3 regions of the Luteibacter sp. PvP120 genome follow, and region 2 is predicted to be linked to each of the others. Evidence: riboswitches for the same ligand, from Rfam matches in the RefSeq annotation. Region 2 holds a riboswitch; each other region holds the start of a gene.
What was found. Region 2 has a riboswitch for cobalamin ahead of metE (5-methyltetrahydropteroyltriglutamate--homocysteine S-methyltransferase). Riboswitches for the same ligand answer to the same signal wherever they lie in the genome.

Region 1: linked by a shared signal. The riboswitch ahead of ACVKN3_RS17860 (ribonucleoside-diphosphate reductase subunit alpha) and the one ahead of metE (5-methyltetrahydropteroyltriglutamate--homocysteine S-methyltransferase) in region 2 are both predicted to bind cobalamin.
Region 3: linked by a shared signal. The riboswitch ahead of ACVKN3_RS03905 (CoA-acylating methylmalonate-semialdehyde dehydrogenase) and the one ahead of metE (5-methyltetrahydropteroyltriglutamate--homocysteine S-methyltransferase) in region 2 are both predicted to bind cobalamin.

Annotation. Positions count from the first base shown of each region.
Region 1 covers NZ_JBSRXP010000011.1:92,007-102,467, forward strand. The annotation lists gene ACVKN3_RS17850 (acyl-CoA thioesterase) at 126-530, opposite strand; gene ACVKN3_RS17855 (ribonucleotide-diphosphate reductase subunit beta) at 849-1,877, opposite strand; gene ACVKN3_RS17860 (ribonucleoside-diphosphate reductase subunit alpha) at 2,075-4,594, opposite strand; cobalamin riboswitch at 4,754-4,969, opposite strand; gene ACVKN3_RS17865 (hybrid sensor histidine kinase/response regulator) at 5,150-7,999, shown strand; gene ACVKN3_RS17870 (SDR family oxidoreductase) at 8,063-8,968, opposite strand; gene ACVKN3_RS17875 (alpha-L-rhamnosidase) at 9,103-10,461, shown strand, end outside.
Region 2 covers NZ_JBSRXP010000002.1:49,606-60,066, forward strand. The annotation lists gene ACVKN3_RS04125 (glycosyltransferase) at 1-869, opposite strand, end outside; cobalamin riboswitch at 963-1,184, shown strand; gene metE (5-methyltetrahydropteroyltriglutamate--homocysteine S-methyltransferase) at 1,381-3,672, shown strand; gene metK (methionine adenosyltransferase) at 4,061-5,281, shown strand; gene ACVKN3_RS04140 (DUF4142 domain-containing protein) at 5,454-5,975, shown strand; gene ACVKN3_RS04145 (sugar ABC transporter permease) at 6,098-7,243, opposite strand; gene ACVKN3_RS04150 (xylose ABC transporter ATP-binding protein) at 7,284-8,831, opposite strand; gene xylF (D-xylose ABC transporter substrate-binding protein) at 8,912-9,928, opposite strand; gene xylB (xylulokinase) at 9,980-10,461, opposite strand, start outside.
Region 3 covers NZ_JBSRXP010000001.1:979,246-989,706, forward strand. The annotation lists gene ACVKN3_RS03875 (SDR family NAD(P)-dependent oxidoreductase) at 605-1,309, opposite strand; gene ACVKN3_RS03880 (LysR family transcriptional regulator) at 1,452-2,357, shown strand; gene mmsB (3-hydroxyisobutyrate dehydrogenase) at 2,381-3,277, opposite strand; gene ACVKN3_RS03890 (enoyl-CoA hydratase/isomerase family protein) at 3,274-4,446, opposite strand; gene ACVKN3_RS03895 (enoyl-CoA hydratase) at 4,443-5,240, opposite strand; gene ACVKN3_RS03900 (acyl-CoA dehydrogenase family protein) at 5,237-6,412, opposite strand; gene ACVKN3_RS03905 (CoA-acylating methylmalonate-semialdehyde dehydrogenase) at 6,424-7,938, opposite strand; cobalamin riboswitch at 8,078-8,282, opposite strand; gene ACVKN3_RS03910 (LysR substrate-binding domain-containing protein) at 8,471-9,214, shown strand; gene ACVKN3_RS03915 (hypothetical protein) at 9,327-9,512, shown strand; gene ACVKN3_RS03920 (excinuclease ABC subunit UvrA) at 9,712-10,461, shown strand, end outside.

The DNA of each region.
Region 1 (10,461 bases), on a different contig from region 2:
CGCCGGCCTGCTCGCAAGCGACACAGCAAGCTGCGCCGGCCAGCTTGCGAACGATGCTGCAGGCTGCGCCGGCCTGCTTTCATCTACTCGGGAAACCGCCAGCGGCGCGTGCGGTGTCCGTGGTGTCAGTGGTCGGCGGTGGCGACCGGCAGTGGCGCGACCGGTGTCGGCTTATGCTCCGCGTCCAGCGCGATCATGGTGAAGGTGCCGCGGGTGCACAGCTCACGGGCGCCCGTGATCAGGTCCTCGGTGTACATCGCCACGTCGATCTTCATCGAGGTGCGGCCGACCGACACCACGGTGGCGATCAGTTCCACCATCTGGCCCTTGCGCACCGGCACGTGGAAATCCACCTGCTCGGAGCGGGCGGTGACGACGATCTGTCGGGAGTAACGCGAAGCGGCAAGGAAGGCCGCCTTGTCCATCCACGCCAGCGCCTGCCCGCCGAACAGCGTGCCGAGGTGATTGGTATGGTCGGGGAAGACGATTTCGAGGACGCGGGCCTCGATGGGACGGTCGATCTCGGTCATGGGGACGCTTCCTGTTGCAATGCAGCATGCATCTTACAGGACGTCCGCACGTACGGGACGCGGGTGCCGCACTTACCGGATCGTTTGGGCGGGGGGTAGGAGCGCACGCACGTGCGCGAACCCTCAGCCTCTAACTGAGGCGAAAGAAGCCGACCGTCTAAACCAGCGAGCGTTTCCGTGCATCCGGTATCGCGTACCAGGCTCACGGAAACGCTCGCTCGCCTGGAGCGGTATGGCATCGGTCGCCCTTGCCGTGGAGAGGGTTCGCGCACGTGCGTGCGCTCCTACACCCTCGTTTTTAGAACGAGGGTTCTTGTTTCAGAACGACTGGTCGAAGGCGACCTCGCCCTGCACGCCCACCTGGTACGAGGAGACGCGGCGCTCGAAGAAGTTGGTCAGTTCCTGGACGTCCTGCAGGTCCATGAAGTCGAACGGGTTCTTCGCGCCGTATTTCTTCGGCATGTCCAGCTGGACCAGGCGCTGGTCGGCGCAGTATTCGAGGTACTGGCGCATGTCGGTGACCGAAAGGCCGGCCACGCCGCCGGAGAGCACGTCCGCCGCGAATTGGGTCTCGCAAGCGATGGCGTCTTCCAGCATGGCTTCCACTTCCTGGCGCATCTGGTCGTCGAAGAGGTCCGGCTCCTGCTCGCGCACGGTGCGCACCACCTCGAAGGCGAAGGCCATGTGGCCCGACTCGTCGCGGAACACCCAGTTGGTACCCGAGGCCAGGCCGTGCAGCAGGCCGCGCGAACGCAGGTAGTAGACGTAGGCGAAGGCGGCGAAGAAGAACAGGCCCTCGATGCAGGCCGCGAAGCAGATCAGGTTGAGCAGGAACTGGCGGCGGTGCTCGCGCGTTTCCAGGCGGTTGAGGTTCTGGATCGAGTCGATCCACTTGAAGCAGAACTCACCCTTCTGGCGGATCGAGGGAATGCTCTCGATCGCGTCGAAGGCCTTGTTGCGCTCGCTCGGCTCCGGAATGTACGTGTCCAGCAGCGTAAGGTAGAACTGCACGTGCAGCGCTTCCTCGTACAGCTGGCGCGAGAGGTACATGCGCGCCTCGGGCGAGTTCACGTGCTGGTACAGGTTGAGCACCAGGTTGTTCGACACGATGGTGTCGCCGGTGGCGAAGAACGCCACCAGGCGATGGATCAGGTGCCGGTCGGCGTCTGACATCTTCGACTTCAGGTCGCTGGTATCGAGCGAGAAGTCCACTTCCTCCACCGTCCACGTGTTGCGGATGGCCGAGCGGTACATCTCATAGAACTGCGGGTACTTCATCGGCCGCAGGGTGAGCTCGAAACCGGGATCGAGGATATGGGTGTCGCGGGCGACGGGCAAAGCGGACATCGGGGCTACCTCAGAAAGGATGGCGCCAGGCACGGCGGCACCGTGGCGCGTGTAGCGTGGCACGTGTAGGAGCGCACGCTGTGCGCGAAAAGCCAACGAAGCGGAGATGCAGCGCGATCCGCAGCGTTGCCGCGTCGTCGCGTTGTTGGTTTTCGCGCACAGCGTGCGCTCCTACATGGGTCGTCGTGCGTGGTCGGTTACTGGCAGGCTTCGCAGTATTCGGGGTTCTCGAGCGAGCAGAACACCGCGGCTTCGGCCTGTTCCTGCGCATCGGCTACCGCCGGCGCACCGGCCGTGGGCAGCGCGGCCGACGACGAGCTGACCGTGGTCTTGGTGATGCGGGTGGCGGGACGCGAACGCAGGTAGTACGTCGTCTTGATGCCGGACTTCCAGGCGTACATGTACATGGACGACAGCTGGCCGATGTTCGGGTTTTCCATGAACAGGTTCAGCGACTGGCTCTGGTCGATGTAGGCGCCGCGGGAGGCGGCCAGGTCGATCAGGGCCTTCTGCGGCAGTTCCCACGTGGTGCGATACACCTCGCGCAGTGCGGCCGGGATGGACGTGATGCCCTGGACGGAGCCTTCGGCGAGCTTGATCTGGTCGCGCACTTCGGCGGTCCACAGGCCCAGCGTCTTCAGCTCGTCCACCAGGTAACGGTTCACCACCAGGAAGTCGCCCGACAGCGTCTCGCGCTTGAACAGGTTGGACACCTGCGGCTCGATGCACTCGTAGCAGCCGGCGATCGAGGCGATGGTGGCGGTCGGCGCGATGGCGATGACCAGCGAGTTGCGCAGGCCCTTCGCCTTGATCTTCTCGCGCAGCTCGGCCCAGCGACCGTCGACGTCGGTCGGCGTGGCGGCCGGCCAGTAGTCGAACTGCAGCTCGCCGTTGGCCGCGCGGGTTTCCTCGAAGCCGGGATGGGCGCCGTCACGCTCGGCGATCTCGTTGGACATCGACAGCGCGTGGAAGTAGATCTCTTCCTGGATGCGCGAGGACAGCTTCAGCGCTTCCGCGGAGTCGAAGGGCAGGCGGAGCTTGAAGAAGACGTCCTGCAGGCCCATGACGCCAAGCCCGACCGGACGCCACTTCATGTTTGCCGTCTTCGCCGTGGCGATCGGGTAGAAGTTGAGGTCGATCACGCGGTTCAGCTGGCGCACGGCGGTGCGCACCGTGGTGGCGAGCTTGTCGTAATCGAACTGGCCGTCGACCACGTGGCGGGCCAGGTTCACCGAGCCGAGGTTGCACACGGCGGTCTCGCCTTCCGAGGTCACTTCCAGGATCTCGGTGCACAGGTTGGACAGGTGGATGACGTTTTCCGGACGGGCGGTCTGGTTGCTGGTGGCGTTGGAACGATCCTTGAAAGTCATCCAGCCGTTGCCGGTCTGCGCGAGCGAGCGCAGCATGCGGGCGTACAGCTCTCGCGCCTTGATCGACTTGACGGCCAGGCCCTCGGCCTCGGCCTTCTCGTAGGCGGCCTCGAAGGTGGCGCCCCAGGTGTCGACGAAGTGCGGCACGATCTTCGGGTCGAACAGCGACCAGTCGCCGTCGGTCTCGACGCGGCGCATGAACAGGTCCGGCACCCAGTTGGCCAGGTTGAGGTTGTGCGTGCGGCGCGCGTCGTCGCCGGTGTTCTCACGCAGCTCGAGGAATTCCTCGATATCCGCATGCCAGCTTTCCAGGTACACGCAGGCGGCGCCCTTGCGCTTGCCGCCCTGGTTCACCGCGGCCACCGACGCATCGAGGGTCTTCAGCCACGGTACCAGGCCGTTCGAATGACCGTTGGTGCCCTTGATCAGCGAGCCGCGCGAGCGGATACGTGAATAGGCCAGGCCGATGCCGCCGGCGAACTTCGACAGCTGGGCCACGTCGCCGTACTTGGCGTAGATGGACTCCAGCGCGTCCTGAGGCGAATCCAGCAGGAAGCACGACGACAGCTGCTCGTGCGCGGTGCCGGCGTTGAACAGGGTGGGCGAGCTGGCCAGGTATTCCAGCGACGACAGCATGCGATACAGCTCGAGCGTCTCGGCCACGTCGTTGCCGCCGAGGGCGCAGGCGATGCGCATGAAGAAGTACTGCGGCGTCTCGATGACGAAGCGGCGGGTCGGGTGGCGCAGCAGGTAGCGGTCGTAGACCGTGCGCAGGCCGAAGTATTCGAAGCGGCGCGAGCCGGCGGTGTCGATGGCATCGTTGAGCTTGCGCGCGTTGACCAGCACGAAGTCACGCAGGCGCTCGTTGAGGATGCCCAGCTCGAAGCCGGTGCTGATCGACTGCGAGAACGACTGGATGTCCTGGCCGGACACCTCCTTGTCGACGAAGGCGGCCAGGAGGCGCGCGGCCAGCTGGCCGTATTCCGGTTCCTCGGCGGTGAGCGCCGCGGAGGTGCGGATCGACAGCTGGTCCAGCTCCTGCGTGGTGGCGCCGTCGTACAGGCCGCCGATGGTCTTCAGCGCCACGCGCATCGGGTCGACCGCGAACAGGCCATCGGCGCTGCGGGTCACCGCGCGCACGATCTTGTTCACGTCGACGGCTTCCTGGCCACCGTTGCGCTTGGTGACGCGCATCTGGCCGGGGCTGTGCGGCGGCGTCAGCGCGAACGCCGGCGGCGGCTCGTTGCGGTAACCGGCAGCGGGTGCCTTGTCCGCCGGGGCGGGGGAGGTAACGGCCGTATCGGCTGCTTCGGTGCGCTCGCGCGCGGCGGATTCCATCGTGGTCATGTCAGGCGTGCCCCAGGGCTCGGTTCAAACTCCCGTTCCCTCGGACGGGGCTCGAAGCGGTGGGCCGGCGGAAAAGGGTCGCGTCGGAGCACGCCATCGGGGGCTCCGGACCGCGACGTGCCTCCCCGCGGAAGCCGTCACCACAAAAACCGACGCCTGGCGGGGCGACAGCTGTTGGCAGGTCTTCGGACTTCGTGGACGGGGACGCCTTTCGGGTCCGGCCTAGCCGTCGCTTCCCAATCCCAGGGGGACCAGTGCGTGTGACGGGTTCGTTTCCACTTACCGCTGCGGGGCAGTTCCGGATTTACACCGGATTCCCTATTAAGTCCGACGGGCAGTCGCGCCTCTTCGGACACCAACGGGACACACCATATAGCTGGTCCCCGGTACCGTCAACACAAGATGTAGGGTAAATGCGCTATGTGCTTGATCCGCCGGGAGTCATTTTTTTGCAACCCCCAGCGTGCCGATTTCCGCAGCGCGACATGACCGTTTCGTGAAGATGGCCTACACAAAGTGCAGGGCTTCGAACCTTTAACATCTGCGATCTGCCCCATGACCGCTCGCTCGATGCCATCTACGTTCGCGTTGCAGGAACACGCCCTGGTCACCCATGCGTTCGACGCACTGCCGTTCGGCTTCACGGCCGTGTCGGCGACAGGGGAACTCCTTTACGCCAATGCCTGGATGACCGCACGGCTTCGTGACGGGGCGGGGCAGGGCTTCCTGAACTGGTGGACGGACGACAGCCGGTCCCGCCTGACCGCCCTGCTGGCGGCTGGCGGTATCGAGGGGGTCCGCGATATCGGGCTGACGGCCGCGGACGGCACGGCGTGGCGGGTGTCCGTCGAGCCATGGCGGCGCCCGGTGGACGGCGAGCCCGTGTTCATGGTCGGCGTCTACCCGACCGTGGAGACGCCGGGGGATGCCGGCGGTGCCGAAGAGCGCCGCCTGGCCCTGATCGAGGTCAGCAACCTGCTGCGCGACCTGGAAGACCCGACGGACATCGCCTATCGGGTGGCCGAGGTGCTCGGCCGCACGCTACGGGTCAGCCGTGCCGGTTACGGCACGGTCGATACGGTGGCGGAAACCATCACCGTCGAACGCGACTGGAACGCCCCGGGCATCCAGACGATCGCCGGCGTGCTGAACTTCCGCGATTACGGCTCGTACATCGACGACATCAAGGCCGGGCGCACCGCCCTGGTTACCGATGCCTACCAGGACCCGCGTACCGTGAATACCGCGGATGCCCTGGCAGGCATCAGCGCCGTCGCCTTCATCAACATGCCGGTGACCGAGCGCGGTGGGGTGGTGGCGTTGCTGTACCTCAACCACGCCGACCCGCGTGAGTGGCTGGAGGAAGAGATCGCCTTCGTCCGCGAGGTAGGCAACCGCACCCGCGTCGCCGTCGAGCGGCGCCGTGCCGAGGGGGAGCTGCAGCAGCTGGCCCTGAGCCTGGAACGGCAGGTGGCGGAGCGTACTTCCGAGCGCGACCGTATCTGGCGCCTGTCCAGCGACATCCTGCTGGTTGCCGATGCGGACACGCGCCTGCTGTCGGTCAACCCGGCGTGGACCGCGATCCTCGGCTGGAGCGAGCGCGAGACCCTGGGCCGTTCGTACCTGGATTTCGTGCATCCGGAGGATACCGAACGCACGGGCGAGGAAACCGGGCAACTGGCCGACGGCGTGGCCACGCTGCGCTTCGAGAATCGCTATCGCACGGCCGACGGCGGCTTTCGCCAGCTGTCGTGGCGGGCGGTGCCCAGCGACGGCATGATCTTCGCCGTGGCCCGCGACGTCACGACCGAGCGCGCGCGCGACGCGGAACTGGATGCCGCCCAGGAGCAACTGCGCCAGGCGCAGAAGATGGATGCGATCGGCAACCTCACCGGTGGCGTCGCCCACGATTTCAACAACCTGCTGCAGGTGATCAGCGGCAACCTTCAATTGCTCGGCACCGACGTGTCGGGCAATGAACGCGCCGAGCGACGCGTGGCCAATGCCATGGCGGGCGTCACCCGCGGCTCGAAGCTGGCCGCCCAGCTGCTCGCCTTCGGTCGTCGCCAGCCGCTGGCGCCCAAGGTCGTCAACATCGGCCGCTTCGTGCGCGACATGGACGAACTGCTGCGCCGGGCGCTGGGCGAGGCGATCGAGGTGGAGACCGTGATCGCCGGGGGCCTGTGGAACACGCTGGTCGATCCGTCCAACGTCGAGAACGCGCTGCTCAACCTGGCGATCAATGCGCGCGACGCGATGGACGGCCAGGGCAAGCTCACGGTCGAGGCCGGCAACGCGTTGCTGGACGACAGCTACGCCAAGACCCACGGCGACCTTCGTCCGGGGCAATACGTGATGCTTGCGGTGACCGATACCGGCAGCGGCATGCCGGCCCACATCCTCGACAAGGTGTTCGATCCTTTCTTCACCACCAAGCCGGAAGGTCGCGGCACGGGACTGGGACTGTCGATGGTCTACGGCTTCGTCAAGCAGTCCGGTGGTCATATCAAGATGTACAGCGAACCGGGCGAGGGCACCACGGTGAAGATCTACCTGCCCCGGTCGATGCAGAGCGAGGATCGCATCGTGGCGATTGAAGAAGAAGCCATCCGTGGCGGTGACGAGACCATCCTCGTGGCCGAGGACGATGAAGCCGTGCGCGAAACGGTGGTGGGCATGCTCGCCGAACTCGGCTACCGCGTGCTCAAGGCACGTGACGCCGAAAGCGCGCTGTCGATCGTCGAAAGCGGCATCGCCATCGATCTGCTGTTCACCGATGTGGTGATGCCGGGCCCATTGCGCAGCCCCGAACTGGCGCGCAAGGCGGCCGAGCGCCAGCCCGGCATCGCCGTGCTGTTCACCTCCGGCTACACGGAAAACGCCATCGTGCATGGCGGTCGCCTGGACGAAGGGGTCGAACTGCTCAGCAAGCCGTACACGCGCGAGCAACTGGCCCGTCGTGTCCGGCAGGTGCTGGGCTCGCGCGTGCCGCGTACCATCGCCGAAGTGGCCACGGCCCCGTCGGCGCCGGCACCGGTCACGCCCGTGGCGGAACCGTTACGTGTTCTGGTACTGGAAGACGACGCACTCATCCGCATGTCCATCACCGAGATGCTGGAAAGCCGTGGGCACACGGCCTTCGAGGCAGGCGACGGCAACGAAGCCATTCGCCTGCACGGCGCCGAGGCCATCGACGTGCTGCTGGCCGATGTCGGCCTGCCGGGGATGAGTGGGGTGGACGTGGCGGAGCGCTTGCGCGAGACACAGCCCAACCTTCCCGTCATCTATGCCACGGGCGACCACATGGCCAACGGCGTCACACGTGACGACCACACGACGATCATCATCAAGCCGTATGGCGTGGCCGACCTGATGGACGCGCTGGGGCGCATCGCGCGCGCGTGATCCTCATCCCGTCGACAGGAGCCCGCGCGACACGCTTGTCGACGGTCGGACGCGCTTTCGGCATCAGGGCAGCATGTTGCCGCCGGTAACGCCGTAGGTTTCCCCGGTGATGAAGCTGGCTTCCTGGCTGGCAAGCAGGACGTACAGCGGCGCGCATTCCACCGGTTGGCCGGGGCGGCCCAGCGGGACGCTCTTGCCGAATTCCACCACCTTCTCCTGTGGCTGGCCGCCACTGGGTTGCAGCGGCGTCCACACGGGGCCGGGCGCCACCGAGTTCACACGGATGCCCTTCTCGGCCAGCTGCTTCGCCAGGGCCTTGGTGAAGGCGACGATGGCGGCCTTGGTGGAGGCATAGTCGAGCAGGATGTCGGAGGGCTGGTAGGCCTGGATCGAGGCCGTGTTGACGATCGCGGCACCCGGCGGCATGTGCGGCACCGCGGCCTTGGTCAGCCAGAACAAGGCGAACACGTTGGTGCGGAAGGTGGCTTCGAACGATGCGCTATCCAGCTCGTCGATGGACGGGCTGAACTGCTGGCGGCCCGCGACATTGGCCAGGATATCCAGGCCGCCCAGTTCCTTCACGCTCCGCTGGACCAGTTCCTTGCAGAACGCCTCGTCGGCGAGGTCGCCCGGTATCGCGACGACCGTGTGGCCCTCGCCCGTGAGCAGGGCGACCACTTCATCCGCATCCTTCTGCTCGGACGGCAGGTAGTTGATGACCACGCTGGCGCCTTCGCGCGCGAAGGCGATGGCGGCGGCACGGCCGATCCCCGAGTCGCCGCCTGTCACCAGCGCCTTGCGGCCCTTCAGGCGGCCGTTGCCGCGGTAGCCGGTTTCGCCATGGTCCGGCTTGGGCGACATCTCGGCGGCCAGGCCCGGTGCCGGCTGCGGCTGCCGGGAAAATTCCGGCTGCGGGTACTGCGTGCGCGGGTCGCGCATGGCATAGGGATCGTTCACGGCATCGGCCATGGTGGTGTCCTCGTGGGGCGTAGGGAGACCACGAGGTTTACGGACCGAAACGTCCATGTGCCGTCCACGGGGTGTCAGTTCGCTTTTCCCTTTCCGCGATATGCTCACCGGTCGTCGCCACCGAGGCCTGTCCCTTGCACGCACTTCGCCGGCTCGTCCTCGCCCTCGCCCTGTCCTGCGTCGCGCCGATCGTCAGGGCGGCGATCACGGTGCACACGCCACGGGTCGAGCGCGCCGACACACCCGCTTACGTGGACGTGCCCAAGCCGCGCTTCGGCTGGATCATCGACAGCGACCGGCAGGGCACCGTGCAGACAGGCTATCGTCTCGTGGTGAGCCACGCGAGCGGGGTGGTGTGGGACAGCGGCCTGGTGCATTCGCCGGTCTCGTTCGACATCGATTACGCCGGTCCGACGCTGGTGCCGGGCGAGCGCTACGAGTGGCATGCCGAGGTCCACACCACGGACGGCGACGGTCGCGTGGCCTCGCATTTCGACACGGCGCTGGACGCACGCGGATGGCACGGTGCCCGTTGGATCGGCAAGGCCGATGCGGACAGCCTGCCCGCGCCGCTGTTGCGGCGCGCGTTCCATGTGGACGCCGAGGTGGCACGTGCCACGCTGTATGTCGCCGCGGGCGGTTACGCCGATCTTTCCATCGACGGCCGCCCCGTGAGCGACGCCGTGCTGTCGCCGGGTTTCACCGATTACGACAAGCGGGTGGAAGTGGTGGCCACCGATGTGCCGCTGGCACCGGGCGACCACGTGCTGGGCGCCGAGCTTGGCCGGGGCTTCTACGGCATGACCAACCCGAACGTGTGGCATTGGGAAAAGGCGCCCTGGCACGGCCAGCCTCGTCTCCGCGCGCTGCTGCGTATCCGCTATGCCGACGGCCGGCGGCAGGACATCGTCAGCGATCGTGGCTGGCGGTTGGCGGACGGGCCCACGCGGCTCGACGACCTGTACGGCGGCGAGACGTTCGATGCGCGTGCCGCGACGCCGGCGACTTGGCAAGCGGCAAGCGAACTGCCTGCACCGAAAGGCCGGCTGGTCGCGCAGACGGAGCAACCGATCCGTGCGGCTGCCACGCTGAAGGCAACCGCCGTGACCGAGCCGCGACCGGGCACGTACGTGTTCGCCTTTCCCCGCGTCATCGCCGGGTGGGCCACGTTCGATGTCAGTGGGCCCGCGGGCACCACGATAGTCGCGCATTATGGCGAGAAGCTGATGCCCGACGGCACCGTGGACGCGCGCGACGAGCACCACTATTTCCAACGGGGGTTCCAGACCGACCGGCTGGTGCTGGCGGGTACGCGGACCCGCTGGCATCCGCGCTTCTCATACAAGGGCTTCCGCTACGTGCAGGTGGATGGATGGCCGGACGCCAGGCCATCGGTCGATGCGGTCACGGCACAGGTCGTTCACACCGACGTCGCCGAGACGAGTCGTTTCGACAGCAGCGATGCCCTGCTCGACTGGATCCATCGCGCAGTC
Region 2 (10,461 bases):
ACGGCGCGTCGGCCCAGCATCGCGGCGGCGCCCATGCTTTCGCGAAGGAAGCCTTCACCCGCGTGGACCGCCGCCGAGCCCAGCGTGAACACCAGCGGTGGCTCGCCGGCGTCGAGGAACGCCATCAATGGCGGCGACAGGCTGCCCAAGGAGGGAGAGTAACGGCAGTAGCCCGTCACCAGGGTATGCGCCGGCGCATCGGCCGGCGCCTGCCCGAGTAACGGCGAATACATGGCTAGCACGCCATCGCGCGCGTGCTGCCCGCGGTGGAAGGGATCACCCCCTGCCGAGACCGGCGGCAAGCCGAGCGATTGGCGGAATCGGCGCACCGGGCGCGTCCACGGTGCCGTGACGTGCTCGGCCATACGACGAAGCCAGGCGCCGCGTCGTGGCGTGGTGCGCAGGAAGCGGTCGAGGATGGCCAGGCCCGTGGCGGGCGGATCGTACGCCGACAGGAACGCGGCCGGCGACAGCACCGCGGACAGCCAGGCGACATGCGTGGTTTCCCCGAGGATCTGCGCGGCGAAGGCCAGTGTGGTCGTGACGATGGCATCCGCCTCAGTGCAGACGGGCGCCAGGGCCTGGTAGCTTGCCGCCACATCCGCGGCAGCCAGGTCGCGAACGACGAAGCGGGGGCCACGCAGCGGGTGGAACGCGCGCGCGGCGAAGGCGGCCTTGTCCGCCGGCTCGGCGATGCCGCTGGCCAGGAGGAAGCGCAAACCGGCATCCGCCACCGCCTCGCGATGGATCGCGTGCGCGGCCACGGTGACCTGGTGTCCGCGCGCCGCCAACTCCCGGCCCACGGCCAGGAAGGGAAACAGGTCGCCCTGTGACCCGACCGTCGCCATCACGATGTGTCGTCCCGCCATGTCCCGCCTCCCGCCGATGTCCTGGCGCATCCTCGCGGCCGGCGTGTCGAGGCGATGCATCCCGACGCGTTGACCTGCCCCCACCACGCAGGCTAGTCTTCGCTCGCCAGCGGTCTTTATCTCTCTATTCGAATGGAAAGATAAAAGCTAAGAGGGAAGCCGGTGCGAATCCGGCGCTGCCCCGCAGCGGTATGTGGAGACGAACGCGTCACAGGCACTGGATCGAACAACGATCCGGGAAGCGACGCGCAAGGCGGCACCTGTTCCGGTGCCACATCCACGAGCCCGAAGACCTGCCGCCGGCCTGAGCACGCGTACCGTCATGGGTACGCGCGCTCCGCACGACCTGGACCCACCGCGCCCGCGTGGTGGCCCGGTTCGCCCGCGGGGGCGAAGGTCGACGGTACGCCGCATGACACCCACGACGCCGTGCACCTGCGTGCGGCGGCGCGCGCGTGTCCGGCAGCGGGCCGCCCTTCCCTCCTCTTTGCCACGAAGAGGACGTATCCACATGCCACACGTTACCTACCCCGGTTTTCCCCGCATCGGCAGACGCCGTGAACTCAAGCGCGCGCTCGAAAGCCACTGGCGGGGCGATAGCGACCGCGAGGCCCTGCTCGCCGTCGCCCGCCAGCTGCGCGAGCGGCACTGGCAACTCGCCCGCGAGGCCGGCGCCGACAGCGTGCCGGTCAACGACTTTTCCCTCTACGACCATGTGCTCGATGCCGCCGTCGCGGTGGATGCCATCCCCGAGCGCTACCGCGACCTGCATGCGCGGGACGCCCTGGCGGGCTACTTCGCCATGGCACGCGGTCGCCAGGACGGCACGGTTGACCTGCACGCACTGGAGATGACCAAGTGGTTCGATACCAACTACCACTACATCGTTCCGGAACTGCATGCGGGCCAGGTCTTCGCTACCCGGGCCGACAAGGCGGTGGCGGAATACCGCGAGGCCGTGGCCGCGGGCCATACGGCGCGCCCGGTGCTGCTGGGCCCGCTGAGCTTCCTTCGCCTGGCCAAGACCGTGGACGGCAGCGACCCCCTGGCCCTGCTGGATGCCCTGTTGCCGGCCTGGAGCGGCTTGCTCGACGCGCTGACGGAAGCCGGCGCCGACTGGGTGCAGGTCGACGAACCGGCCCTCGTGCTGGACCTCGACCCGGCCTGGCAGGCGGCGTACCGGTCGGCGTACGCCGCCATCGGCGAGCGCACGCGCGGACGCATCCTCCTGGCCACCTATTTCGGTGACCTGGGGGCCAATCTGGCCCTGGCCACGTCGTTGCCGGTGGCCGGCCTGCACGTGGACCTGGCCCGTGCTCCGGGGCAACTGGACGCGGTGATCGACGCGCTGCCCGCCGGGCGCGTGTTGTCCGCCGGCGTACTGGACGGCCGCAACATCTGGCTGAGCGACCCGGCAATCATCGGCCCGCGCATCGCCCATGCACGCAAGCGCCTGGGTGACGATCGACTCTGGCTGTCCACCTCGTGCTCGCTGCTGCACGTGCCCATCGACGCCGCCGAGGAAAAGCGCCTGCCCGGCGCGATCGGCGAGTGGCTGTCGTTCGCCCGGCAGAAGATCGTCGAACTGCGCCGCTACGCCGATGCCGCGACCGGCGACGAGGCCGCGCAACGCGTGCTCGCCCGCCAGCACGATACGGTGGAGGCGCGTCGCCGCTCGCCCGACGTGGTGCGCGCCGAGGTGCGTACGCGCGTGCGCGGGCTGACACCGCAGTTCGGCCAGCGCCGTTCGGCCTATGCGTTCCGGGCCAACGTGCAGAGTGAGCGCTTCGGGCTGCCCGACCTGCCCACCACCACCATCGGCTCGTTCCCGCAGACCGCCGACCTGCGGCTCGCGCGTGCCGCGCACCGGTCCGGCAAGCTGGACGACGAGGCCTACCAGGCCGTGCTGCGTGACGAAGTACGCCGCGCGGTGGCCTTCCAGGACGAGATAGGGCTGGATGTCCTCGTGCACGGCGAGCCCGAGCGCAACGACATGGTGGAGTATTTCGGCGAGCAGCTGCAGGGCTATGCGTTCACCTCGCTGGGCTGGGTGCAGAGCTACGGCTCGCGCTGCGTCAAGCCGCCGATCATCTACGGCGACGTGGCCCGGCCGGCGGCGATGACGGTCGCCTGGTCCAGCTACGCGCAATCGCTGACCAACAAGCCCATGAAGGGCATGCTGACGGGCCCGGTGACCATGCTGCAGTGGTCGTTCGTGCGCGACGACCTGCCCCGCGCCGAGGTCTGCCGGCAGATCGCGCTGGCCCTGCGCGACGAGGTGCACGACCTGGAAAAAGCAGGCATCGGCATCGTGCAGATCGACGAGCCCGCGCTGCGCGAGGGCCTGCCGCTGCATCGCGCCGACTGGGCCGATTACCTCGCCTGGGCGGTGGACGCGTTCCGGATCACGGCCGGCGGCGTCAGCGACGCCACCCAGATCCACACCCACATGTGCTACTCGGAGTTCAACGACATCATCGAGGCCGTCGCGGCCATGGATGCGGATGTCATCTCCATCGAGACCAGCCGCTCGCGCATGGAACTGCTGGATGCCTTCACCCGCTTCCGCTACCCGAACGGCATCGGTCCCGGGGTCTATGACATCCACTCGCCCCGCGTGCCGGCCGAGGCCGAGATGGCCGACCTGCTGGACCGGGCACTTAGGGTGCTGCGACCCGACCAGTTGTGGGTCAATCCGGATTGCGGACTGAAGACCCGTGACTGGCCAGAGGTGGCCGAAGCCCTGAAAGGCATGGTCTCGGTAGCCCGGACGGCCCGGGAGAGGCTGACGACGGCGGCATAAAAGGGACCGGTAGGAGCCCACGATGTGGGCGAACCGTCTACGTAGCTAGGGGCGAAAAAAGCCGACCTCGTGCCCAGGCGAGCGTTTTTAGACTCGCCTGGTGCGGCTTTAAAACGCTTCAAAAGCCGCTTCGTTCGACTCACGGCAACGCTCGCGTGGATGCGATGTGTGGCTTCATTCGCCGAGCGTGACCTGAGGGTTCGCCCACATCGTGGGCTCCTACCCCCCCAAAAAAGCGTGCGGGCCCGTAGACCGGGTCCCGCCCCTGAACATCCATGCAATCGTCACCATCGAGGCGTACCCTCCCCCGCTGCAAACCGGTGATGGGGGGTGTATCATGGCGCGCCCCATTTATCTCTTTATCCGTAAAGAAGGATATATACCCTCGATGAGCAATTACCTCTTCACCTCCGAGTCGGTCTCCGAAGGCCACCCGGACAAGATCGCCGACCAGATCTCCGACGCCGTCCTGGACGCCATCCTGGCTCAGGACCCGCGTGCACGCGTGGCCTGCGAGACGCTGGTGAAGACCGGTGTCGCCATCGTCGCGGGCGAAATCACCACCAGCGCCTGGATCGACCTGGAAGCGCTGACCCGCAAGGTCATCCTCGACATCGGCTACGACTCCTCGGACGTCGGCTTCGACGGCGAGACCTGCGGCGTGCTCAACCTGATCGGCAAGCAGTCGCCGGACATCAACCAGGGCGTGGACCGCAAGAAGCCGGAAGAACAGGGCGCTGGCGACCAGGGCCTGATGTTCGGCTACGCCACCAACGAGACCGCCGAATACATGCCGGCGGCCATCCATTACGCCCATCGCCTCGTCGAGCAGCAGACCAAGGTCCGCAAGAAGAAGAACTCGCCGCTGCCGTGGCTGCGCCCGGATGCCAAGAGCCAGGTCACCCTGCGTTACGAGAACGGCGAAGCGGTCGCCATCGACGCCGTCGTGCTTTCCACCCAGCACGATCCGGACGTGAAGCAGAAGGACCTGATCGAAGGCGTGCGCGAGCTGATCCTCAAGCCGGTGCTGCCGGCCAAGCTGCTGCACAAAGGCACCAAGTTCCACATCAACCCGACCGGCAAGTTCGTGATCGGCGGCCCCGTGGGCGACTGCGGCCTCACCGGTCGCAAGATCATCGTCGACACCTACGGCGGCTGGGCCCGTCACGGTGGCGGTGCGTTCTCGGGCAAGGATCCGTCCAAGGTCGACCGTTCGGCCGCCTACGCCGCGCGTTACGTCGCCAAGAACATCGTGGCCGCCGGCCTGGCCGACCGTTGCGAAATCCAGGTCAGCTACGCCATCGGCGTGGCCGAGCCCACCTCCATCTCGGTCACCACCTTCGGCACGGGCAAGATCGCCGACGACAAGATCGAGAAGCTGATCCGCAAGCACTTCGACCTGCGCCCGTACGGCATCATCCAGATGCTCGACCTGGTGCACCCGATGTACCAGCCGACGGCTTCCAACGGCCACTTCGGCCGCAAGCCCTACGAGATCACCGACAAGAACGGCAACACGTTCACGGCGTTCTCGTGGGAGAAGACCGACAAGGCCGAGATCCTGCGCGAGGCCGCCGGCCTCGGCGCCAAGGTGGCCCGCGTCAAGTAATTTCGAGGCGACACGCGATACGGAACGGGCGCCTTCGGGCGCCCGTTTTCTTTGGCGGCGTGGGCGGCGTGGGCGGTGCGCGGTAGTCCGGGGCACCCGTGCGGGGCGACAAGGTCACGAGCCTTTCATGGCCGGAATGCGACATCTGGGACCTGTTATCGGAGGATCCACCATGTCCCGTACCCTGCCCCGCTTCCTCGCCGCCACGCTGCTCGTAGCCGCCCTGCCCTTCGCCGCCCATGCCCAGGTCAAGGATTCCAAGGGTGGCAGCGCCACCGACGCCGGCTTCGTCACCAACGCCAGCGGCGCGGGCCTGACCGAGGTCGAACTGGGCAAGCTGGCCCAGACCAACGCCGGCTCGGCGAAGGTCAAGGCGTTCGGCCAGAAGATGATCGACGACCACACCAAGGCGGGCGAGGAACTGAAAAGCCTCGCTGCGGGCGATCGCGGTTATGCCACCGCGGAAGCACCGCCGCCGGCCAACCAGAAGGACATCGATGCGCTGAAGCGCATGAATGGTGCGGCCTTCGACAAGGAGTTCGCCAAGGTGATGGTGGCCGACCACGAAAAGGCCGTGGCGATCTTCGAGGTGGAAGCCGAGAAGGGGTCCAACAAGGACTTGCAGGCGTTCGCGAAGAAGACCCTGCCGACGCTGAAGCAGCACCTGAAGCTGGCCCGCAACCTCGACAAATAACAAGCCACAGCCAACCCACGTAGGAGCGCACGATGTGCGCGAACGGGTAATGCGGAAGGTTTATATATTCCGACACCCCCCATCGCGCACATCGTGCGCTCCTACAGGGTCGTTTTTGGTGATCAGCCGTTGCGGTTGGAGCCGGACAGGACGTCGACCCACACGGCGAGGACCAGGATGGCGCCCTTGATGATCATCTGCCAGGAATTGTCCACGTCCATCAGCTGCATGCCGCTGTCCAGACTGGCCATGACCAGGGCGCCGATCAGCGCGCCGTAGACCGTGCCGGAACCGCCGCGCATGGACGTGCCGCCGATGAAACAGGCCGAGATGGCGTCCAGTTCGCCGCCGGTACCGGCGGAAGGTGAGCCGGAGCCCGTGCGCGCCACCGTGATGATGCCGGCGAAGGCGCACATCAGGCCCATCAGCGCGAACACCACCAGCTTGACCCGGGCCACGTTGACGCCGGACAGGCGCGTGGCTTCCATGTTGCCGCCCACGGCGTAGATGTGGCGGCCGAACACGGTCTGCGTCGACACGTAGGTGAACACCGCCAGCAGCCCGAGCAGGATCATCACCGGAATGGGGATGCCGTTGGCGTCGTTGAGTGTGCGCACGAAGGCGAAGATGACCGCACCGATCGCGACCAGCTTGACCACGTCGATCCACGTCGCGGCCTGCTGGAGGCCCAGCTTCGACCGGCGCAGCCGACGGCGGACGGTCAACGCAACCATGGCGAGGAAGATGACGCCGCCGATCCAGCGCGACATCTCCACGGGCACGAAGCCCTGGCCCAGCTGGATCAGGTCGTCTGGTGCCGGCGCGATGGTGGAGCTGCCGGTGATGTAGAGCACGATGCCGCGGAACGCCAGCATGCCGCCCAGGCCGACGATGAACGACGGCACGCGCATCTTCGTGACCACGAAGCCGTTGAACGCGCCGATGGCCAGGCCCAGCAGCATCACCACGCCGATGGACGGCCATGTGCCCCAGCCCTGGTTGACCGTGAGGATGGCGACGACGCCTCCCAGCAGGCCGAGCTGCGAGCCGATCGAGAGGTCGATCTCGCCCGCGATGATGACGAATACCATGCCGCAGGCAAGCATGCCAGTGATGGCCATCTGCCGGAACAGGTTGGACAGGTTGCCGGGCGTGATGAACGCCGCGTCGGTCTTGACGTGGAAGAACACCCAGATGAGCGCGACGGCGATGAGCAGCGCGAGGATCTTGTAGCGGACGAACAGTTGCTGGATTTGCTGGGCCTGCATGGAGGAGCTTCCGTGGTGGCGCGTGAAAGGGTTCGAAGGATCAGGCCGCGTGAGCGGGGCCTTCGGCGGCATGGGAGATCGCAGCCTCGAGGACCTGTTCCTGGGTGAGGCCGACGTTCTTGAAATCGCCGCGAAGCTTGCCCTCGCCAACGACGAGCACGCGATCGCTCACACCGAGCACCTCGGGCATTTCCGAGGACACCATGATGATGGCGACGCCTTTCGCGGCCAGCTCGAACATCAGCTTGTAGATGTCGTACTTGGAGCCGACGTCCACGCCGCGCGTGGGCTCGTCGAGGATCAGCACCTTCGGCCCGGGCAGCAGCATCTTGGTCAGCACCGCCTTCTGCTGGTTGCCGCCGGACAGGCCGACGATGGCCAGTTCGGGGCTGGCGGTCTTCACCCGCAGCCGCTTGATCTCGGCGTCGACCACCTGCAGCTCGGCCTGGCGGTCGATCTGGCCGGCGTGCGCGTAATGCGCCAGCGTGGCCAGGGTGATGTTGTCGCCGACGCCCAGCAGCGGCACGATGCCCTGGCGCTTGCGATCTTCCGGCACCAGCGACAGGCCGGCCTTGATCGCCTGCTCGGGCGAGCGGATCTTCACCGGCTTGCCTTCCAGCACCAGTTCCGCTTCGTAGCGGCCCGGGTAGGCACCGAAGATGGCCGAGACCAGCTCCGTGCGGCCTGCACCCACCAGCCCCGCGATGCCGAGGATCTCGCCGCGACGCACGGCGAAGGAGATGTCGTCGACCCGCTTTCGGTTCGGGTTGGCCACGTCCCAGCAGGTGACGTGCTTCGCCTCGAAGATCACCTCGCCGATGTCGTGGTCCATCTTCGGGAACAGGTTCTCGATCTCGCGCCCCACCATCGCGGTGATGATGGAGTGCGTGGTCATCTCGCTCATGGGCTTCGTGACGATGTGCTTGCCGTCGCGGATGACCGTGACCGTATCGCAGACCCGCGCCACTTCATCCAGCTTGTGGGAGATGTAGACGCAGGCCACGCCGTCGCGCTTCAGGTCCTCGATGATCGACAGCAACGTGTCGGTCTCGGACGAGGTGAGCGACGAGGAAGGTTCGTCGAGAATCAGCAGGCGCGCATTCTTGGCCAGCGCCTTGGCGATCTCGAACAATTGCTGGTAGCCGCCACCGTAGTTCATGACCGGGGCCGCCACGTTGACATCCTTCAGCTTCAGCCGGGCCAGCAGGGCTTCGGCCTTGGCGTACATGGCGTCATAGTCCATCACGCCGCCGAACTTGCGGATCTCGTTGCCAAGGAAGATGTTCTCGGCGACGGAGAGCTGCGGTACCAGCATCAGCTCCTGGTGGATGATGACGATGCCGGCGTGTTCGCTGTCGCGCACGGACTGCGCCTGCAGCGGCTTGCCGTCGAACAGGATCTCGCCTTCCCAGGTGCCGTAGGGATACACGCCGGAAAGCACTTTCATCAAGGTGGACTTGCCGGCGCCGTTCTCGCCGCACAGGCCGACGCACTCACCGGGCCGCACGGCCAGGTCGATGCCATTGAGCGCGCGCACGCCGGAAAACTCCTTGACGATCTGGCGCATCTCGAACAGGTATTCGCTCACGGTGTTCCTCTCTCATGGCGACGCCCCGCACCAGGGCGGGGCGTCCCGATCTTACGCTTTAACGCCCTGCGCCTGACGCCTTACTGGCCGACCTGCGCCTGGGTGTAGAAGCCGTCCTTGACCACCAGGTCGACATTGGCCTTGGTCAGCGCCGTCGGCGACAGCAGGATGGTGTTGATGTCGCCGGTGCCGTTGTTCATCTTCGAAGTGAAGTTGGGCGTCTTGCCCTGGGCGAGGTCGACGGCGAGGTTGGCGGCGTCCGTGGCGATCGTCTTGATCGGTTTGTACACCGTCATGGTCTGCGTACCGGCCTTGATCCGCTTGATCGCGGCGAGGTCGGCATCCTGGCCCGACACGGCCACCTTGCCGGCCAGCTTCTGGCCGTTCAGCGCGGCGATGGCGCCACCCGCGGTGCCGTCGTTGGAGGCGACGATACCCTGGATGTCGTTCTTGCTGGCGGTGAGCGCGTTCTCGATGATCTTCTGCGCATTGGCGGCCAGCCACTCGTTGGTCCACTGCGAACCGACGATCTTCACCGCGCCGCTCTTGACCAGCGGGTCGATGACCTTCATCTGGCCCTCGCGGAGGATCTTGGCATTGTTGTCGGTCGGCGCGCCGCCAAGCAGGAAGTAGTTGCCCTTGCCGCCGGTGGCGTCGACCACGCCCTGTGCCTGCATCTGGCCGACCTTGTCGTTGTCGAACGAGATATAGGCGTCCACGGGCGCACCCAGGATCAGGCGGTCGTACGAGATGACCTTGATGCCGGCCGCCTTGGCCGACTTGACCACGTTGGTCAGCGTCTTGGCGTTGAACGGCACGATGACGATGACGTCGACCTTGCGTGCGATCAGGCCCTCGATCTGCTGGATCTGCTTCTGCTCGTTGGCATCGGCGGACTGCACGGACACGGTGGCGCCCTTGGCTTCGGCCGCGGCCTTGAAGTAGTCGCGATCCTTGGTCCAGCGCTCCACGCGCAGGTCGTCGATGGAGAAGCCGATCACCGGCTTCTCCTTGCTGGCGTGCGCCTGCGGCGCGCCGAAGATGCCGGCGCCGACCATTGAAACGGCGAGTAGGGTGTATAGGGCCTTCTGCTTCATGCTCATCTCCATGCTTGGGTACACCCCCGTTCGGGGTGGAAAAAACGCGCCTCAGGGGGCGTCGGAATACAGCGGCTTCAAACGCTCGTACGAGCGGCGGAACAGAGGGTGACGCGTTTGCAGGAAATATGCATGACGCGCTGCATCGGGCTCCCGCACGGCGGTCACCTCGGGCATCGGGCAGACCTCGTCCAGCGTGGCGTCGGTATCGACGGCCAGCCGGGCCAGGCGCGCCGCGCCCAGGGCCGGACCCACCTCGCCACCGCTGCGAAGCACCAGCTTCTTGCCGAGTATGTCGGCCAGCATCTGGGTCCAGTAGGCGCTGCGCGAACCGCCACCGATCACCGTGACCTCGTCGGCCACCAGGCCGGTGGACTCCACGGCGAGCAGGCCGTCGAGCAGGCCCAGGCCAACGCCCTCCAGGGTGGCGTTAGCCAGGTCGGCGCGCGACGTGCCAGGCACCAGGTGCGTGAACGAACCGCGGGCGTGGGCGTCGTTGTGCGGCGTGCGTTCGCCGGTGAGGTAAGGCAGGA
Region 3 (10,461 bases), on a different contig from region 2:
ACCGATGCGATGCAAAGCAGGCAAGCGAGCGTTCCCACCCACGAAGCGAAACCTGGCTCTTCGCTCTCCCCACACCCAACCTCAGTGCTGGAAAGAGCCGGCGGGTGCCACCCTCGGGGCCGGTAGCCGCAGGCGAGGGATTCGAACGGAAAAGGCCCGAAGGGGGCCGGCCAGGACGGCCGGCCGTTTCCGCTGAGCCATGGATGGCGAATCGGAAACCCCCGTTCGAAGCCCGACCCGGCCCGTAGGGCAATCAATAAACGGCCGCGGAGCGGCCTTTCATTGACGGGTCGCCGCAGGCGTGGCCCCGAGGGTGGCACCCGCCGGCTCTTGCTCCAGGCTCCAGGCCCCAAGCCCAAAGCGAAGCCAAAGGCGAGCCCACCCACGAAGCCCAACAAAAAAATGGGCGGCGCCGGCGCATCCAGCGGGAGCGCCGCCCGGTCCACACAGGGGGAAGTGGACGGCTGAAGCATGCGGTGTCCACAACATCACAAGTGTGACGCAGCGCACCGCTGCGCGTAGTTGCCGCAAACGCGGCTATCCCGCCGGCGAACCGCGACGTGGATCTCCCGGGCCACGTGACCGGACGGGCGTCTGGACGTCCTTACCAGGGCACCGTCCGCCCGAGGTAGTCGAGGTAATGCAATCCCGGCATGCCCTCGTGCGCGAGCATCGTATCGACCAGGCGGGGGATGCTCTCCGCGATGGTGAGCCGCGCGTCCGGCCCGCCCATGTCGGTGCGCACCCAACCCGGTGCCATCAGCAGCAGCGTGCGCGCCTCGTCCTTGTGCCGTGCGGCGAAGCTGCGCATGAACATGTTCAACGCCGCCTTGCTGCCCCGATAGACCTCGTACTGGCCGTTGGTGTTGTTGGTCAGGCTGCCCTGCCCCGACGACATCACCCCGATGGTGCCCTTGGGCGACACGCACGCGTGCAGCGCCTCGATCACCCGCAGCGGGCTCAGGGCGTTGGTCACCATCACGCGGACGAACTCCTCCGTGGATACGTCGGCGATGCCTTCCCAGTCGGCGTTCTTTGTGCCCGCATTGACGAACAGCGTATCCAGCCGGCGTGGTACCAGGTGTGCGTGGAGGTCGGCGATGCCGGCGGGGTCGGTGATGTCCAGTGTCATCACCTCGAGGGCACCCGCCGATGTTTCGGCCAGTGCATGGAGCCGTTCCATCGAGTGGGCACGCCCGGTGGCGATAACCTGCCAGCCGCGACGGAGGTAGTCCTCGGCCAGGGCAAAACCGAGTCCGCGCGAGGCGCCGACCAGCAGGATGGTCTTGCGTGGGGATGAAGGTGTCATGCGACGCTCCGATACAGGGGCTGCCCTTCGCGGGCGGTCCATGCAACGTAGTGTCCCTGGACATGGGGCGGAAGGCGCGCGAACGGAAATGTATAGATGCACCGGACGCCTTATCGAGGCCTAAGCCACGCTACGATGCGCCATGGACGAGCCCGACCTGAACCTGCTGATCGCGCTGGACGCCCTGCTCGCGGAAGCCAGCGTGGCGGGCGCGGCGCGCCGCCTCGGTCTGAGTGCATCGGCGATGAGCCGCACGCTCACGCGCCTGCGTGCCGCCACTGGGGACGAACTACTCGTACGTGCCGGACGCCGCATGGTGCCGACACCGCATGCGGTAGCGTTGCGCGAGGTGACTCGTGGCCTGGTGGAAGACGCGCGACGCGCGCTGCGGCCCGCCGTGACGGAACAGGACGTGGCAGGCCTGCGACGGGATTTCACCCTGCGTGCGAACGACGGCTTCGTCGAGGTGTTCGCCGCGCTGCTGATCGCCGACGCCCGGCGACTCGCCCCCGGGGTGCGCCTGCACTTCGCGTCCAAGGCCGAGAAGACACCGATGCACCTGCGCGAAGGCCTGGCCGACCTGGAGGTGGGCGTCGTGGGCGGCATGGGGCCTGAGGTACGCACACAGGCCCTGTTCCGCGACCGTTTCGTCGGCGTAGTGCGGCGAGGTCATCCACTCGACGATGGCAATCCGGTGACGGCCGGGCGCTATGTCGCGCACGGCCATGTCGTGGCCTCTCGCCGCGGTCAGGCGACAGGTCCGGTCGATACCGCGCTGGCGGTCGCCGGGCTGGAACGCGAGGTGGTGGCGGTGGTGCCGGCCTTCCACGCGGTGCTGGCGGTGGTCCGTGCCTCCGACCTGGTCGGGCTGGTGCCAGCATCGTTCCTGGCGACACCAACGGACGGTATCGCCATCTTCGAGTTGCCGGTGGTGACACCGCGTATCACCGTGTCGCAGATGTGGCATCCGCGACTGGACAACGATCCCGGCCACCGCTGGCTGCGGCAGCGGGTGCTCACGCTATGCCGCGAGCACCTGCGCGCCTGAGCCGTCGCGGGCGTCGCCTCGGTTCAACCGTCCAGCGAAGGCGCGACCAGCTTCACCACGCTCGAGAAATCCAGCCCGCCGCGGCCGGCCTTGCTGTTCAGCGCGTACAGGTTGCGCGCCAGTTCGCCCAGCGGGATGGACGCGCCCACGCCCACCGCCGCCTCGGTCACCAGGCCAAGGTCCTTCAGCATCAGGTCGGTACCGAAGCCGCCGGTGTACCCACGCGACGCGGGTGCGCCGGGCAGCACGCCGGGCCAGGGGTTGCAGACCTCCGTGGCCCAGCTGCGTCCGGTGCTGACCGCCATCATCTGCGACAGCACGGCCGGGTCCAGTCCATGCGCGGCGCCGAGGGCGATAGCCTCGCCGGTGACGGCCATGATGACGCCCAGCGCCATGTTGTTGCACAGCTTGGCCACCTGCCCGGCGCCGTTCGCACCGACATGGAAGATGTTCTTGCCCATCGACGCCAGCAACGGCCGTGCGCGTTCCAGCACCGCGGCGTCGCCGCCCACGATGAAGGTGAGCGTGCCGGCCGCAGCACCGGCCGTGCCGCCGGACACCGGCGCGTCGAGCATAGCCAGCCCACGATCGGCCGCAGCCCGGGCCACCTGCTTCGCCGTCTCCGGGGCGATGGTGCTGCAGTCGACGACCAGCGCGCCGGCCGGAATCGCCGCCAGCAGGCCCGCGTCGCCCCGATACAGCGCGTCCACGTGACGGCTGGCCGGCAACATGGAGATCACCACCTCGGCGTCCACCACGGCGTCTACCGCGCTGACGGCCGCGGTAGCGCCGAGCGCGACCGCGGCCTCCACCGCCGTCGGCACCAGGTCGAACACGCGCAGGCGGTGCCCGGCCTTGAGCAGGTTGGCGGCCATCGGGCCGCCCATGTTGCCCAGTCCGATGAAAGCGATGCGACTCATGGCGAGGATTCCGTGGAGGCACCCAGGTCGGCCAGCGGATGATCCGCGGCGGCCCATGGGGCGTGGAAGAAGGTTTCCGCCCAGGCCGGCGTGGCCTCGGCGAGGGTGGCGGGGTTCCAGCGCGGCTGGCGGTCCTTGTCGATGAGCAAGGCACGGATGCCTTCGGCGAAGTCGCCGTGCGCGGCGCAATGCAGCGACACGGCGTATTCGAGGCGGAAGGTATCCGCGAGCGACAGGTCGGCGGCGCGCCGCTGCAGTTCGAAGCCCAGCCTCGCCGATCCGGGGGCGCCGGCGAGCAGCGTGGTTTTCGCCGCCTGCAACCACGCGTCGTCGGTGTCGAGGGCGATGATGCCGGCGACGACCTCGTCGAGGTTCGACGGTGCGCAGAGGCGCTCGATGAGCGCTGCATGCTGCTGCAGTGGACCGGCGGACGCAGGCTGCGCGAACGACTCAAGCAGGGCCGAGAGCGTCGCGTGGTTTTTCGTGGCGGCGTCGGACCATGCCGTGTCGATCAGCCTTGCGACCACCTCGTCGTGACGCGACGACTCAACGAAATGATCCGCCAGGCGCGCATGGATCGCATCGCCCGCATTCAGCGGCGCGCCGGTCAGGGCGAGGAAGATGCCACCGTGGCCGGGCACGCGGCGAAGCAGCCAGCTGCCGCCCACGTCCGGGTAAAGGCCCACCGTGATCTCCGGGAACGCCAGCTTCGAGCGCTCGGTGACCACGCGATGGCTGGCGCCGGCCATCAGGCCGATGCCGCCGCCCATGACGATGCCGTGGCCCCAGCACAGCACCGGCTTAGCATAGCGGTGGATGTGGTAGTCGAGCCGGTATTCCGTGGCGAAGAAAGCGGCGGCAGGCGTATCGCGAGCGATGTCGTGGCTGCCGTCGCGATGGTCCAGCATGCCCCGGTACAGGCCATGCAGATCGCCACCGGCGCAGAAGGCCTTCTCGCCTGCGCCCTGCAGCAGCACCATGACGATGCCGTCGTCGTCGGCCCAGGCACGCAGTCGCTCGTCGAGCAGTCGGGCCATCGGCAGCGACAGGCCGTTCAATGTCTTTGGCGCATTCAGTGTGGCGATGCCGATGCGCCGGCCGTCGCGCGTCGCACGCTCGTCGAACAGCACCGGTGCATCGTCCGGCGTCTCCATCGGCGTCGCGCTCATGCGTTCTTCCACTGCGGGCTACGCTTCTCCAGGAAGGCGTGCACACCCTCGGCCTGGTCGGCGCTGTCGAACAGGTCGACGAAGGCCTCACGCTCCGCCACCAGCGCTGCCGCGTGGGTCTGGGTGCGGGTGGCCTGGACCAGTCGCTTGCACGCCGTGACGCTGGTCGGACTTTGTGCGTGGGAGCGTGCGGCCCAGGCCAGGGCCGTGGCCAGGCCTTCGCCGGTGGGGACCACCTCTTCGACCAGACCGATCCGCAGCGCCGTGGGCGCGTCGACGCGCTCGCCGAGCAGGATCATCCGCTTGGCCCAGCCTTCGCCGACCAGGCGCGGAAGGTTCTGCGTGCCGCCCGCGCACGGCAACAGGCCCACGCCGGCCTCGGGCAGCGCCATCTGCGCGTGCGCTTCGGCGATGCGCAGGTCGCACGCCAGCGCGCACTCCAGGCCGCCGCCCATCGCGTAGCCGTTGATCGCGGCAATGCTCACGCCACGGAAGGCGGACAGCGCCTCGAAGGCCTCGCCGAAACGGCGGGCCGCCTCTCGCGCCACGGCACGATCGCCGTCGGCGAACTGCTTGAGGTCGGCGCCGGCGCAGAAGAACTTGCCGCCCTCGCCCGTGACGACCAGGGCGTAGATGTCGCGATCGGCGTTCAATGCGCCGACCAGATCCCGCAGTGCCGTCAGGCTGTGCACCGTCCAGGTGTTGGCCGGCGGGTTGCGCAGGGTCACGACGGCCGTATGGCCCTCGACCTTCAGCGCCAGTCCGGTCCAATCGGTGTCCTTGTAGCCACTCATCGCAATTCCTCTTCGGTGTTGAGCAGGTGGCGCGCCACGATCACGCGCATGATCTCGTTGGTGCCTTCCAGTATCTGGTGCACCCGGCTGTCGCGCAGCAGCCGCTCGATCGGGTACTCGCGTATGTAGCCGTACCCGCCATGCAACTGCAAGGCATCGTTGCAGATGGCGAAGCCGGCATCCGTGGCGAAACGCTTGGCCATGGCGCACCACACCGTGGCGTCGTGGCTGCGTGCGTCCAGCTTACGCGCGGCGGTGTGGACCATCTGCCGTGCGGCCACCAGTTGCGTGGCCATGTCGGCCAGCTTGAACTGGAGCGCCTGGAACTCGCCCAGCTTGCGGCCGAACTGGCGCCGCTCACCCAGGTAGCGGCGAGCCGCATCCAGCGCCCCCTGCCCCGCGCCCAGCGAACACGCGCTGATATTGATCCGGCCACCGTCCAGGCCCTTCATCGCGATGCGAAAGCCCTCGCCTTCCTCGCCCAGCCGGTTCGTTGCGGGGATACGCACGTCCTCGAACGTGATGCCACGCGTGGGCTGGCTGTTCCAGCCGAGTTTTTCCTCCTTGCGGCCGTAGCCGATCCCCGCGGTATCCGCGGGCACCGCGAACGCACTGATGCCGCGCGCGCCGTCGCCGCCGGTGCGGGCCATCACCACCAGCATGTCGGTGGCGCCGGCCCCGGAGATGAACGCCTTGCTGCCGTTGATGAGGTAATGGTCGTCCTCGCGCACGGCGCGCGTCTGCAACGAGGCCGCATCGGAACCCGCGCCCGGCTCGGTCAGGCAGTACGAGGCGAGACGCGTGCCGCTGGCCAGCGGTTCGCCCCATGCCTGCAACAGTGCAGGCTGGGCGTAGGTGGTCAGCATCCAGGTCGCCATGTTGTGGATGCTGATGAAGGCGGCCGTGGAGGGATCGACCGCGGCCAGTTCCTCGAACACGATGGCCGCGTCCAGTCGCGTGAGGCCGGTACCACCCGCCGCTTCGTCCACATAGAGGCCACAGAAGCCCAGTTGGCCGGCCTTGCCGATGGCCTCGCGCGGGAAGATGCCTTGCGCGTCCCAGTGCGCCGCATGCGGCGCCAGCTCCGCCTGGGCGAAGTCGCGCGCCGCCTCGCGGAACGCATTCTGCTCGTCGCTCAGGCCCGCAGCCTGCACCGTCACCGGAATGTCCATGAGGGGCGCCCTCACTTCAGGCTGATGGTGGTGTTGACGCCGTGACCCGTGCCGCCGTCGTCGAACCAGCGCGAGGTGACCGTCTTGGTCTGCGTGTAGAACATGACCGCCTGCTTGCCGTACGGCCCCAGGTCGCCCAGCTTCGAGGCGCGCGAGCCCGTGAACGAGAACAGCGGCACCGGCACCGGGATCGGCACGTTGATGCCGACCTGCCCCACGTCGATGTCTTCCTGGAAACGACGCGCCGCGGCGCCGCTGCCCGTGAACAACGCCGTGCCGTTGCCGTTGGGGTTGGCGTTGACCAGCGCGATCGCCTCATCCAGCGTGTCCACCGTGAGCACGACGAGCACGGGACCGAAGATTTCCTCGTCGTAGATACGCATGCCTGGGCGCACGCCCGAGAAGATGGTCGGACCGACGAAGTTGCCCTGTTCGTAGCCCGGCACGCGGCAATCGCGGCCGTCCAGCTCCAGGGTGGCGCCTTCGGCCACACCGGCGTCGATCAAGGCGTGCACGCGATCGCGCGCCGCGCAGGAGATGACCGGGCCGACATCCGTACCGGCCTCGCTGCCCGCATTGATTTTCAATGTCTTCGCGCGGGCCACCAGGTCGGGCAGCCATTCGCGCGCGGCGCCGACCAGCACGGCCGTCGAGGCCGCCATGCAGCGCTGGCCCGCCGCGCCGAACGCCGCGCCGACCATCGCGTTGAGCGTTTGCTCGCGATGGGCGTCGGGCAGCACCACGGCGTGGTTCTTCGCGCCCATCATGCACTGCACGCGCTTGCCGGTCTGCGAAGCACGATGGTAGACATGGGTGCCGACGCGGGTGGAGCCGACGAACGACACCGCCTTGATCTGCGGGTGGTCGCAGATCGCGTTGACCACGTCCTCACCACCATGCACCACGTTGAGCACACCGCGGGGGATGCCCGCCTCCACCGCCAGCTCGACCAGGCGCATGGTCACCATCGGGTCCTGCTCCGACGGTTTCAGCACGAAGGTGTTGCCCGTGGCGATCGCCATCGGGAACATCCACAACGGAATCATCGCCGGGAAGTTGAACGGCGTGATGCCCGCGCACACGCCCAGCGGTTGCAGCAGCGTGTACGTATCGACACCGCCGGCCACGTTGTTGGCCAGCTCGCCCAGCTGCAGGTTGCCGATGGCCGCCGCGTGTTCCACCACCTCCAGGCCGCGGAACACGTCGCCTTCGGCATCGGGCAGCGTCTTGCCCTGCTCCGCCGTGAGCGTCGCGGCCAGTTCGGCCATGTGCTCGCGGATCAGTTGCTGGTACTTGAGGAAGATGCGCGCCCGCGCACCGATAGGCGTCTTGCGCCATGTGACGAAGGCTCGGCGCGCGGCGTCCACCGCCGCCTCGACTTCCGCGGGCGTGGCGAAGGGCACGCGTGCCAACACTACTTGCGTGGCCGGGTTGACCACGTCACGCCATTGCGTGGTGGTCGATTCGACGAACTCGCCGTCGATCAGCAGCTTTACCGTGGCGACATGGGTCGCGGCCGGGTTCATCTCGTTCATTGTCCAGTCTCCAGATCGCTCACCCGCGAAACCGGGCGTGCGAGGGACAAGACAAGTGATTCGAGACAACGGACGCCGCGTCGAGTCAGCTCATCCGGTTGCCCACCGCAACACCCGAGGAAGACACCGCATGCGATGTCTACCACGGGCCGGTCTCCGGGCTTGCGAGCGATGCGGCATGCATCAGCCCGACACCTTCCCGCGTTGCCGCAGTGGTTCTGAGTCGGGTTTTCTCGCCTACCGTTGCGGGGGCAGCGCCGGCATCGGACCGGCTTCCCGTTTCACCCTGCGCACCGGAATGGCGGCGGCAGGACACCTGTGGCCCATCGATTGTAGGCGGCGCAACGCATGGGGACACGCTGCGATGCAGTAAACGGCGGGGCTACGGCGTCAGGGCGTGGGGTCATGATCGGGCATCACCCCATCGCTCCGGGCGTGATGAGCGCAGCGACGTCACCCCGCCCATTGATGAATCCACGACATAGGACCAAGCGTGTTACCCCGCTTAATCGCTGGGTTGAGGGTGGCGCGCACCACGCGCAGCGTCTCGCCCACCGAGGCGGGCGAACGGCTGATCGGCAGCGTGGGGCCGCGCTTCGACGAGATCGAGGCGGAGATCGAGGCCCTGGGCGAGCTGCGCGAACGCCCGGCAGGCAACCTGCGCATCACCACCGCGGAGCATGCCGCGCAATCCATCGTCATGCCTGCGCTGGAACGGTTTCTGCCGCAGTACCCGGACATCCATGTCGAGCTGAGCGTCGATTACGGGCTGGTGGACATCGTGGCCGAGCGCTACGACATCGGCATCCGCCTGGGCGAGCACCTGGCCAGGGACATGATCGCCGTGCCGGTTGGCCCGCCCATGCGCATGGCCGTGGTCGCCACGCCCGGCTATTTCGAGCGGCGCACGCTCCCGCGCACGCCACAGGACCTGACCGGGCACAACTGCATCAACCTGCGCCTGCCGACCTATGGCAGCCTGTACGCCTGGGACTTCGAGAAGGACGGCCGCGAAGTGAAGGTGCGGGTGGAGGGCCAGTTGATCCTCGACGGCATGAACGCGATCGTCCGTGCGTCCCTGGCTGGCCTGGGCCTGGCCTGGGTACCCGAGGACGTGGTCTCGCGGCATGTCGAAGCGGGAGCGCTGGTGCGTGTGCTGGAGAACTGGTGCGAACCCTTCGCCGGCTATCACCTCTATTACCCCAACCGCCGACAGCCCGTGCCGGCCCTTACCTTGCTGGTGGATGCACTGCGTTACCGAGGCTGAATCGTCCACCAAACCTTGACATATGGCCGATTGACACCACCTCCTGTGTAGCCGAGGATCGTTTCAGGCCGCGCCCGGGTCCCGGTGTCGCGCAGCACGCAGGAGAAACACCATGAGCCAGCGCCACCTCATCCTCGCCGCATGGTTGGCCCTGGCCGTCGTGTCATATGTCGCCGGGTCGGTCACCGGAACACTGCTGCTCGTCGGTGCAGGCGTGGTCACGGAAACGCTGTTCTGGTTCAACCTGATGCAGCAGCGGCGCATGCAGCGCGTGCGTGTGGTTGCCCGTCGGCGCTGAGGTTGTCTGGATCGCCCGCATCGTGGGCTCCTACGTAGGTAGTCGGCGCAACGTGTACCTGTAGGAGCGGACGATGTCCGCGATCCACTCCCGCGACCACACACCCGCAAACACGCCCCCACACAACCCGCCCTACCTCCCCACGCAACAACACGCAATTTCACGTCACGGCAGATGATCCGGCGGCGATAATACGGGCATGACCCGACGCAACGCCCCGCCTACCATTCCCGCCAGTTTCCCTACGCCCACCGACACCCGCGGCTTCGTCCGCGTCCGTGGCGCACGCGAACACAACCTGAAAAACATCGACGTCGACATCCCGCGCGACGCCCTTGTGGTGTTCTCCGGCGTTTCGGGCTCCGGCAAATCCTCGCTCGCCTTCGGCACGCTCTACGCCGAGGCGCAGCGGCGCTATTTCGAATCCGTGGCCCCCTACGCGCGGCGCCTCATCGACCAGGTGGGCGTTCCCGATGTCGACGACATCGAAGGGCTGCCGCCGGCAGTGGCGCTGCAACAGCAACGCGGCACGCCAGGCACGCGCTCGTCGGTGGGTAGCGTCACCACGTTATCCAGCCTGGTGCGGATGTTGTATTCGCGCGCCGGCTCGTACCCGCCGGACCAGCCGATGCTGTTCGCCGAGGACTTCTCACCGAACACGCCGCAGGGCGCCTGTCCGCATTGCCATGGCCTGGGGCGCGTCTACGAGGTGACCGAGGCCTCGATGGTGCCCGATCCCACCCTGACCATCCGCGAGCGGGCCATCGCCTCGTGGCCACCGGCCTGGCATGGGCAGAACCTGCGCGACATCCTGGTCACGCTGGGCTACGACGTGGACATCCCGTGGAAGGACCTGCCGAAGAAGCAGCGCGACTGGATACTGTTCACCGAGGAAACGCCGACGGTACCGGTGTATGCGGGCTTCACCCCCGCCGAAACGCGTGCCGCG